2 regions of the Kitasatospora atroaurantiaca genome follow, and region 2 is predicted to be linked to the other one. Evidence: riboswitches for the same ligand, from Rfam matches in the RefSeq annotation. Region 2 holds a riboswitch; the other holds the start of a gene.
The links. A riboswitch is a leader RNA that binds a small molecule or an ion and turns the genes downstream of it on or off. The one in region 2 is predicted to bind cyclic di-AMP.
Positions count from the first base shown of each region.

Region 1 (4,724 bases), 3.5 Mb from region 2:
GCTGGTCGAGCGGGGGGTCGCGGGCATCGTCTTCGTCTCCGGCCTGCATGCGGACTCCACGGCCGACCACGACCGGTACGCGAAGCTGACCGGCCGCCAGGTGCCGTTCGTGCTGATCAACGGCTACAGCGAGAAGATCGCCGCACCGTTCATCTCGCCGGACGACCGCGCCGCGATGTGGATGGCGGTGCAGCACCTGGTCGAGCTCGGCCACGAGAAGATCGGCCTGGCCGTCGGCCAGCGCCGGTACGTCCCGGTGCTGCGCAAGATCGAGGGCTTCACCGCGGCCGTCCAGGAGCTGCTGGGCCGCACGCCCGAGGAGGCCGAGGGGCTGGTCCACCACACGCTGTTCAGCGTGGAGGGCGGGCACGCGGCGGCCAACGCGCTGCTCGACAAGGGCTGCACGGCGATCGTCTGCGGCAGCGACATGATGGCGCTCGGCGCGATCCGCGCGGTGCGCCAGCGCGGCCTCTCGGTGCCGCAGGACGTCTCGGTGGTCGGCTTCGACGACTCGCCGCTGATAGCGTTCACCGAACCGCCGCTGACCACCATCCGCCAGCCGGTCGAGGCGATGGCCACCGCCGCGGTGGACGCCCTGCTCGAGGAGGTCGGCGGGAACCCGGCGCAGCGCGCCGAGTTCATGTTCCAGCCCGAACTGGTGATGCGCGGCTCCACCGGGGCCAACCCGAAGTAGACCGATCAGCTGAACGGCCCTGCGGAGCAGCTGCTCCGCAGGGCCGTCGTGCTGTGTCCGTGCCAGCCTTGGATCATGAGATCCGAGCAGACCGCGGAGACGGCAGCGAAGCCCAGGCCTCCCGTGACGGAGGCCTGACCGATGGGCGACTGGTACCGGCAGGAGATCCTGGACCCGGGCAAGCAGCCGCTGCTCTTCCTGCTGCTGGGCTTCCTCGGGGCGTTCTTCTTCATCCGGCTCAGCGTGCGGATGATCCGGGCCGAGGTGTCCTGGTGGCCGGGGAACGTGGCGTCAGGCGGGCTGCACATCCACCACGTGGTCTTCGGCGTGGTCTTCATGATCATCGCCGGCCTCGGGCTGGCCTCGCCGGTCGGCGACAAGAGGCCCTGGGCCGAGATCGCGGGCGCACTGTTCGGCATCGGCACGGCGCTCGTACTCGACGAGTTCGCGCTGATCCTGCACCTGCGGGACGTCTACTGGTCCGAGGAGGGCCGGCTCTCGGTGGACACCGTGGTGCTCGGCGCGGCGGTCTGCGGACTGCTGCTGCTCGGCGCGGCACCGTTCGGTGTCGACCAGGCCTCCACGGACGGCGCCCCGGCCTCCGGCTGGACGTACGCCGGCACGGTCGTCGTCAACGCCGGCTTCGCGCTGGTCGCGCTCAGCAAGGGCAAGGCCTTCACCGGGCTGATCGGGATGCTGGTGCCCATCTTCGCGGTGGTCGGGGCCCTCCGGCTGGCCCGCCCCGGCTCGCCCTGGGCGCGGGCCCGCTACCCGGAGGGCAGTCGGAAGGACGCCCGGGCCCGGGCACGCGAACAGCGCGAGGGCTGGCAGCGCCGTCTGCGCATCAGGGTCTACGACGCGATCGCGGGCAAGCCGTCCGTCGGTGAGTGATGCTGCGGGGTGCCCCAGGGGCGTGCGGAACTGCGCGAAGCGGGAGGGCGCAGGTCGCTGCCTTCCGGTCTCGCGCAGTTCCCCGCGCCCCCTGGGGTAGCCCGATCCTGAGCGGTTGCCCGCTCTCAGCCCTCCTGGGCGATCGGCTTCGGGCTGTCGGCGCGCTGCGCGTCGGCGGCGTCGCCGGTACGGGCCTCGGTGCGGCGACCCCTGGCCAGGAAGTCACGGACGATCAGCTCGACCGCGTCCTGCGGGTTCTTCGTGCCGGAGAGCAGCATGACCTCGATCGCGAGGTCGGCATCGAGCGTGACGGTGATCTGGGCCATGGCGACTCCTCCTCGGGGCAGGAGAGCAGCATGCCCCGCCCGGCCGGGCGGGGACAGGGGACTGCCCCCGGAGACGACCAGTTCTCCGGGGGCAGTGTCCTGCGGGTACTTCCGAGGCGTCAGATCCGGCCGGCGAAGTCCGGGGCCCAGTTGCTGATGGTCTCGGTCCTCACGCCGGCGCGCGGGTTGGCGGCCTCGACGTACTTGCCGTCACCGACGTAGAGGGCGACGTGGTGGACGCCGGAGTTGCTGCCGTTGCTGGACCAGAACAGCAGGTCGCCCGGCTGCAGGTTGTCCAGCGAGACGCGGGTGCTGGCGTCGGCCTGGTCGGCGGCCACGCGGGGCAGCGCGATGCCGGCCGCGCGGAAGGCCGCCTGGGTCAGGCCGGAGCAGTCCCAGCCGCCGTTGCTGCTGCCGCCGTAGACGTACGCCTGGCCGACCTTGGAGAGCGCGAAGTTGATCGCGGCGGCCTTGCTGCCGGTCACGTTCGAGGCCTTGACCGCGGAGGTCGTGGCGCGCTTGGCCGTGGTCGTCGTGGTGCTGTGCTTCGGCGCGGCGGCCTGCGGAGCGGCCTGCTGCGGGGCGGCGGCCGTGGTGGTCGTCGTGCCGAGCGCGAGCTTCTGACCGGGGTAGATGAGGTCCGGGCCCGAGGTCAGCAGCGACTTGTTGAGGTCGTACAGCTTCTGCCAGCCGCCCTCGACGTTGTTCTTCTGGGCGATGGTCGACAGCCAGTCGCCGGACACCACGGTGTAGGTCTTGTCCGTGGTGGTGGTGGCCTTGGGGGCCTCGGTCTTCGGCGCGGCGGCCTGCGGGGCGGCCTTGGGGGCAGCGGCGCGGGTCTCGGAGCGCGACGCCGCGGCGGAGGACGAGGAGGAGCTGGTGTCGACCTGGGCGGGGGCGCCGCCCTTGGTCAGACCGGCCTTGACGGAGCAGACCGGCCAGGCGCCGGGGCCCTGGTCGGCGAGGACCTTCTCGGCGACGGAGATCTGCTGGGCCTTCGTGGCCTGGTTCGCCTGGGCGGCGTACTGGTGACCGCCGTACGCGGCCCAGGTGCTGGAGGTGAACTGCAGACCACCGTAGAAGCCGTTGCCGGTGTTGATGCTCCAGTCGCCGCTGCTCTCGCACTGGGCGACCTTGTCCCAGGTGGAGACGGGGGCGGCCGAGGCGGCGCCGGCGGTGAAGCACGGGATCGAGAGACCGAGGCCGACCACGCCGGTGGCGGCGATCAGTCGGCGGGTACGCGTGGTGGCGTTGACGGGCAGCATGAAGATGCGTTCCTCTCCCACGCCTGCGAGGTGAGCTGTCGGATTCGGGCTGGAGTTGCCCGGCCGTGCTGAGCACGGCTTCACCCCAAGCCCCGAGTCGGTCCGAGGACCGCCTCCGGGCGACTTACCTGGTTCCCCCGCCCCTGCCGTGGTGCGTTTCTGCGTTGCCGACTCACCCGGCGGCAGGACTCGGCGTTCCGGATGAGTGGGTCCGTGTGACCACGAACAGGGGAGCACGTTAGACAGACTTAAGTTGAAACTGCAAACACCTGTGACCTGGGTCACAGATCGTTTCCGGTAGCTTCGTGTCCGAACTTGATTGGTCGGCCCGGTCGGAATCGGCCGCTTTCGAGCAAATCCCCAGCCCCCTCCGGGACTTGCCTATGCTTCAGACGACGGAGCCGGTATGCGGCCTGGGGGAGGGCTAGTCGATCATGGCGCTTCAGGAGGAACCACCCGAGCCCGGTCCAGGGACCAAAGACCCCCGCCGGGTGGGTCGCAGGAGGGTCCTCGCCTGGCTGGCCGTCGGCACGGTCGCCGCCGCCGTCGGCGCCGAGGAGGTGCTTCGCCGCTCGCTGGGCGACTCGGAGCGCCCGGCAGCGACCCTTGAGACCCCGGCCGCGGCGACCCACGCCCACAGCGCACCGCCGCCGCCGAGCCGGCCCGCGCCCACCCTCGACCAGAGCGGACGCCGCTGGTCCGACCCGGCCGGCTGGGGCGGAGCCGTACCGGGGCCGGGGACGGCCGTGAGGATCACCGACCGGGTGGTGCTGGACACCGACGCGAGCGTCGCCGCGCTGCTGATCGAAGCTTCCGGCTCCCTGGTCTTCGCCGCCGAGAAGACCATCACCCTCAGCTCGGCCGGCAACGTCGAGGTGAAGGGCGGCCTCGCCCTCGCACCCGCCGACACGGCCGTGCACACCCTGCGCTTCCCCGGCGTCGACGAACGCCGGTTCAAGGGCGGCGGTATGACGCTCGTCGACACCGACACCGGCCTCTGGGTCACCGGCGCCGGCTACCTCCGGCTGGACGGCGCCGCCAGGACGGCCTGGGTCCGGGCCGCAGGCCCGCTGAAGGCCGGTGACACCGCCATCACCCTCGCCGCCGCCCCGACCGGCTGGCGGGTCGGTGACGAACTCGCCGTCACCCCCACGGCCGCCCCCGACACCGAGGGCTTCTCGGCCCAGTACGACCTACGGACCATCCAGCAGATCAGCGGAGCCACCGTCACCCTGGATGCGCCCCTGCACTACGCCCACCCCCGGGTCGCCACCGGAGGCGGCGTCACCGTCGGCGCCGAGGTGCTCAATCTGACCCGCAACGTCCGCGTCGAGGGCACCGCCGAGGGCCGCGCCCATGTCCACCTCACCAGCTCCCGCCCTGCCGACGTCCGGCACGCCGCACTGCGCTGGCTCGGCCCTCGTAACGCGGGCAAGGAGAAGTGGAACGGAGCACCCGTCACCGAGCCCGTCCTGGGCCGGTACGGGCTGCACTTCCACATGCTCGGCGACAGCAGCCGGGGGACGGTGGTCGAGGGCGTCGTCGTCC
Region 1 covers NZ_VIVR01000001.1:1,174,566-1,179,289, reverse strand. The annotation lists gene FB465_RS05375 (LacI family DNA-binding transcriptional regulator) at 1-694, shown strand, start outside; gene FB465_RS05370 (hypothetical protein) at 836-1,585, shown strand; gene FB465_RS05365 (hypothetical protein) at 1,711-1,911, opposite strand; gene FB465_RS05360 (transglycosylase family protein) at 2,031-3,197, opposite strand; cyclic di-AMP (ydaO/yuaA leader) riboswitch at 3,182-3,342, opposite strand; gene FB465_RS05355 (hypothetical protein) at 3,668-4,724, shown strand, end outside.
Region 1: it holds a riboswitch for cyclic di-AMP, as region 2 does, so the genes downstream of both, FB465_RS05360 (transglycosylase family protein) here and FB465_RS37550 (LysM peptidoglycan-binding domain-containing protein) in region 2, are expected to answer to the same signal.

Region 2 (4,724 bases):
CGGGTTGCCGCACGGGCAGCGGTGGGCCACCCCGCGCAGGCCGCGCGGGACGCGGCCGAGCTGGGCCGCGATGGCGGCGACGTCGTGGTCGGAAACGGCAGAGTTCTCAGTGGTCATGGGGAACTGTCTCTAGCGGGAGGCGGGGGCGGGGGTGGAGTCGGCCGCGTCGACCGAGTCCCAGATGCTGGTGTACCAGGGCTGGGCGGCCTTGGCCGCCTGGGCGGGCGCCGTGCCGCCCGAGGAGGGCTTGGGGGTGGCGGGCGGGCTCGGATCGACCGAGACGAACGGGGTCTCGCCGGGCATCGCGTAGTGCAGCCGCTCGCGGGCCTGCGCCTTCACGTACTCGGGATCCTGCCAGCGGGCCCGCTCCTTGCGGAGCTGCTCGACCTGCTGCTTGGCGTGGTCGGCCTTGGCGCGCTGGGCGGCGATGTCGGAGCGCTGCGAGATGAACTGCCGGGTGGGGTACGCGAGGATCGCGACGAGCGAGCAGAGGACGAGCACCAGGACGGTCGCCCGGCTGGTGAAGCGCGGCCTCGCGGCCATGCCCGGGATCTTCCACCTTGCCATCTCTCGTACCCCCTGCTGATCGCACCGGTGCCCCGGCCCCACCCTACGGGGTGAGAGCCGGGGCACCGGTACTACAGCTGTGTGTCAGCCCTCGTACTTGCCGTGCTTACTGGTCCGCAAAGCGGAACCGCGGGAACGCGCCACGCCCGGCGTACTCGGCGGCGTCGTCGAGGATCTCCTCGATGCGCAGCAGCTGGTTGTACTTGGCGACGCGCTCGGAGCGGGCCGGGGCGCCGGTCTTGATCTGGCCGCAGTTGGTGGCGACTGCGAGGTCGGCGATGGTGACGTCCTCGGTCTCGCCGGAACGGTGCGACATCATGCAGCGGTAGCCGTTGCGCTGGGCCAGCTCGACGGCGTCCAGGGTCTCGGTCAGCGAGCCGATCTGGTTGACCTTCACCAGCAGCGCGTTGGCGGTGCCGGTCTCGATGCCCTTGGCCAGGCGCTCCGGGTTGGTCACGAACAGGTCGTCACCGACCAGCTGGACCTTGGCGCCGAGCTTGTCGGTCATGGCCTTCCAGCCGTCCCAGTCCGACTCGTCCAGCGGGTCCTCGATGGAGACCAGCGGGTACGCGGCGACCAGCTCGGCGTAGTAGTCGATCAGCTCGGCGGAGGTGAGCGCCTTGCCCTCGAACTGGTACGCGCCGTCCTTGTAGAACTCGGAGGCGGCCACGTCCAGCGCCAGCGCGACGTCCTTGCCGGGCACGTAGCCGGCCTTCTTGATGGCCTCGGTGATGAGGTCCAGCGCCTCGCGGTTGCTGTCCAGGTTCGGGGCGAAGCCGCCCTCGTCGCCCAGGCCGGTGGAGAGGCCGCGCTCCTTCAGGACGCCCTTGAGGGTGTGGTAGACCTCGACGCCCCAGCGGACGGCCTCGGAGAAGGACTCCGCGCCGATCGGAGCGATCATGAACTCCTGGATGTCCACGTTGGAGTCCGCGTGCGAACCGCCGTTGAGGATGTTCATCATCGGGACGGGCAGCACGTGCGCGTTCGGGCCACCCAGGTAGCGGAACAGCGGGAGGTCGCTGGCCTCGGAGGCGGCGTGCGCCACGGCGAGGGAGACACCGAGGATCGCGTTGGCGCCGAGCGAGGACTTGTCCGGGGTGGCGTCCAGGTCGAGCATGGCCTGGTCGATCAGGCGCTGCTCGGTGGCGTCGTAGCCGACCAGCTCCGGGCCGATCTGCTCGATGACGGCGAGGACGGCCTTCTCCACGCCCTTGCCGAAGTAGCGGTTCTTGTCACCGTCGCGCAGCTCAAGGGCCTCGAAGGCACCGGTGGAGGCGCCGGACGGGACAGCGGCACGACCGGTGCTGCCGTCGTCGAGGCCGACCTCGACCTCGACCGTGGGGTTGCCGCGCGAATCGAGAATCTCACGGGCTACGACGACATCAATGGACGGCACGAGCATCTCCTTGCGGAAGCAGGGTCCTGCGGACAGGGGTGGAGTCTGCGGGGACGATTGCGGAGTCGTTACGACCAGAGCCTAACCGCACCGGCGCTCCGGGCCACGCTGCCCTTGGCCCCGTCTCACCGTGTGGCCCGGCTACTCGCCGGTAGTTCACCTGAATGACCGCGAAAGGGGGCGTTCCGGCCGCCGCCGGAACGCCCCCTGGTCCACGCCGCGGTCTCAGCCGAGGTGGAGCACCTGGCCGGGGAGGATCAGGTCCGGGTTGCCCCCGACGGTCGACCTGTTGCCGTCGTACAGCTTGTGCCAGCCGCCCGAGAGGTGCTGGTCGTGGGCGATGTCCGACAGGGTGTCACCCGGCACGACGGTGTAAGTGTTGCCGACCGCGGACGTGCTCTGCTGGACGGGGGCGGCCTGCGGGGCCGGGGCCGCCGGAGGAACCGGGACCGGGACCGCCTGAGGGATCGTGACCTCGGGGGTCGCCGGGGCTGCCGGGGTCGCCGGGGTGGACGGCGTCGCGGCAGGGGTCTGCGCGAACTGGTTGTAGATCTCCTCGTGGCTGGTCCAGTACCAGTTGCCGTCCTTCTGGTACCAGTACTTGCCCGAGGCCTCGTCGTAACCGGCCTTGCCGGGGAAGACCGGGACCACGGGCGCCTGGGCGGCGTCCTGCTCGCCGGCCTTCTTGGAACCCTGGATGGTGCCGGCGGCGCTGGCCGCACTGTCGCTGTCGACCTGGGCGGCCGAACCGCCCTTGGTCAGACCGGCCTTGACGGAGCAGACGGGCCAGGCGCCGGGACCCTGGGAGGCGAGCACCTTCTCGGCGACGGCGATCTGCTGGCCCTTGCTGGCCTGGTGGGCCTGCGCGGCGTACTGGGCGCCGCCGTAGGCCTTCCAGGTGCTGTTGCTGAACTGCAGGCCGCCGTAGAAGCCGTTGCCGGTGTTGATGCTCCAGTTGCCGCCGCTCTCGCACTCGGCGACCTTGTCCCAGGTCGACACGGGGGCGGCGTGGGCGCCGGTGGCGGTGAGCAGCGGCATGGCGAGACCGACTCCGGCCACGCCTGCGACGGCGATGGCCTTCTCGGTCTGCGTACGACGGCGGTGACGGCCCGAACCGGTGAAGAGCATGAAGACGTCCCTCTCCGCACGCCTGCGAGGTGAGCTGTCGGGTTCGGACCGGGAGGTGGCCCGGCCGCCTGCCGCAGGAACGGTCCTGCGTGGGCGGCTTCACCCCAAGCCGTGGGGGAACGGCAACTGACCTGGGTCCCCCGCCCCTGCCCAAGGGTCTGGTCGGTGTCCCGGCAGCGCGGCGGGCAGGACTCGGCGTTCCGCGCACGGGGTTCGCAGCTGCGAACTTCAGGGAGAGTAAACAGATGAGCCCACCGATCACAAGCTCATACCGCCTGCATCACAAGGGAATTACGGTCCGTCACCGATCGTCTACAAACGATCCAACTTTGTCCATATTGATGCGTATTCGGATCGTTGCTGGACAGAGCCGGTCAACACGCCGTCAGACGGCCGTGAACGACACCGGCAACTCCCGGAGCCCGCGCATGATCAGGCCACCGCGCCAGCGCAGGTCCGCCGGGTCCGCCGCGAGTCGGAGGTCGGGAAGGCGGGTGAGCAGCGTGGCCAGGGCGGCCTGGCCCTCCAACCGGGCCAGCGGGGCACCGATGCAGTAGTGGGTGCCGTGGCCGAAGCCCAGGTGCGGGTTGTCCTTGCGGGCCAGGTCGAGGGTGTTCTCCTCGGCGAAGCGGGCCGGGTCGCGGTCGGCCGCCGCGAGCACCACCAGGACGGGGTCGCCGACCGGGATGTCCACACCGCCGATGGTCAGCGGCCGGGTCGCGAACCGCCAGGTGGCAAGCTCCACCGGGCCGTCGAAGCGCAGCAGTTCCTCGACGGCCGTGGCCAGCAGGCCGGTCTCGCCGCGCTGGACTGAGGCCTGGAGGAGGGCCCGCTGCTCCGGGTGGCGGAGCAGGGCGAAAAGTCCGTTTCCGATCAGGTTCACGGTGGTCTCGAACCCGGCGAAGAGAAGGATGAAGGCCATCGCGGCCGCCTCGTTCTCGGTCAGGTGCTCGCCGTGGTCGCTCGCCCGGATCAGGCCGGAGATCAGGTCCTCGCCGAGGTCGGCCCGCTTGCGGTGGATCAGCTCCAGGAGGTAAGCCCGCATCTTCTTCACGGCGCGGGCCACCCCGCCGCGCGGGCCGCCGCCATGTCGGATCATCATCCCGGCCCAGTCCCGGAAGTCGTCCTGGTCCTCCGGCGGGACGCCCAGCAGGTCGCAGATCGCGTAGATGGGGAGCGGGAAGGCGAACTCGTGGATCAGGTCGGCCGAGCCGCGGGCCGCGAAGGAGTCGATCAGCCGGTCGGTGAGCTGCTGCACCCGGGGCTCGAACTCGGCCACCCGGCGCGGGGTGAACGCCTTGGAGACCAGCCGGCGCAGCCGGGTGTGGTCCGGCGGGTCGATGTTCAGCAGGTGCGTCATCAGGTCCGCCTGGCGTTCGCCCGGGATACCGACCCGGCCGGTGCGGTGAGCCTGCTCGCTGTGGTGGGCGGGGTTCTTGGACAGCCTGCCGTCGGCCAGCGCCTGCCGGGCGTCCGCGTACCGGGTGACCAGCCAGGCGTCCACCCCGCTGGGCAGCGTGGTGCGGTGCACGGGAGCGTGCTCGCGCAGCCATGCGTACGCGGGGTAGGGGTCGGCGGCGAACTCCCAGGTGAAGAGTTCCGGCTGGCTGGTATCGGGCGTTTCCGGCATGTC
Region 2 covers NZ_VIVR01000001.1:4,625,161-4,629,884, reverse strand. The annotation lists partial or broken gene FB465_RS21250 (DUF501 domain-containing protein) at 1-117, opposite strand, end outside; gene FB465_RS21245 (FtsB family cell division protein) at 130-543, opposite strand; gene eno (phosphopyruvate hydratase) at 674-1,963, opposite strand; gene FB465_RS37550 (LysM peptidoglycan-binding domain-containing protein) at 2,189-3,091, opposite strand; cyclic di-AMP (ydaO/yuaA leader) riboswitch at 3,097-3,265, opposite strand; gene FB465_RS21230 (cytochrome P450 family protein) at 3,477-4,721, opposite strand.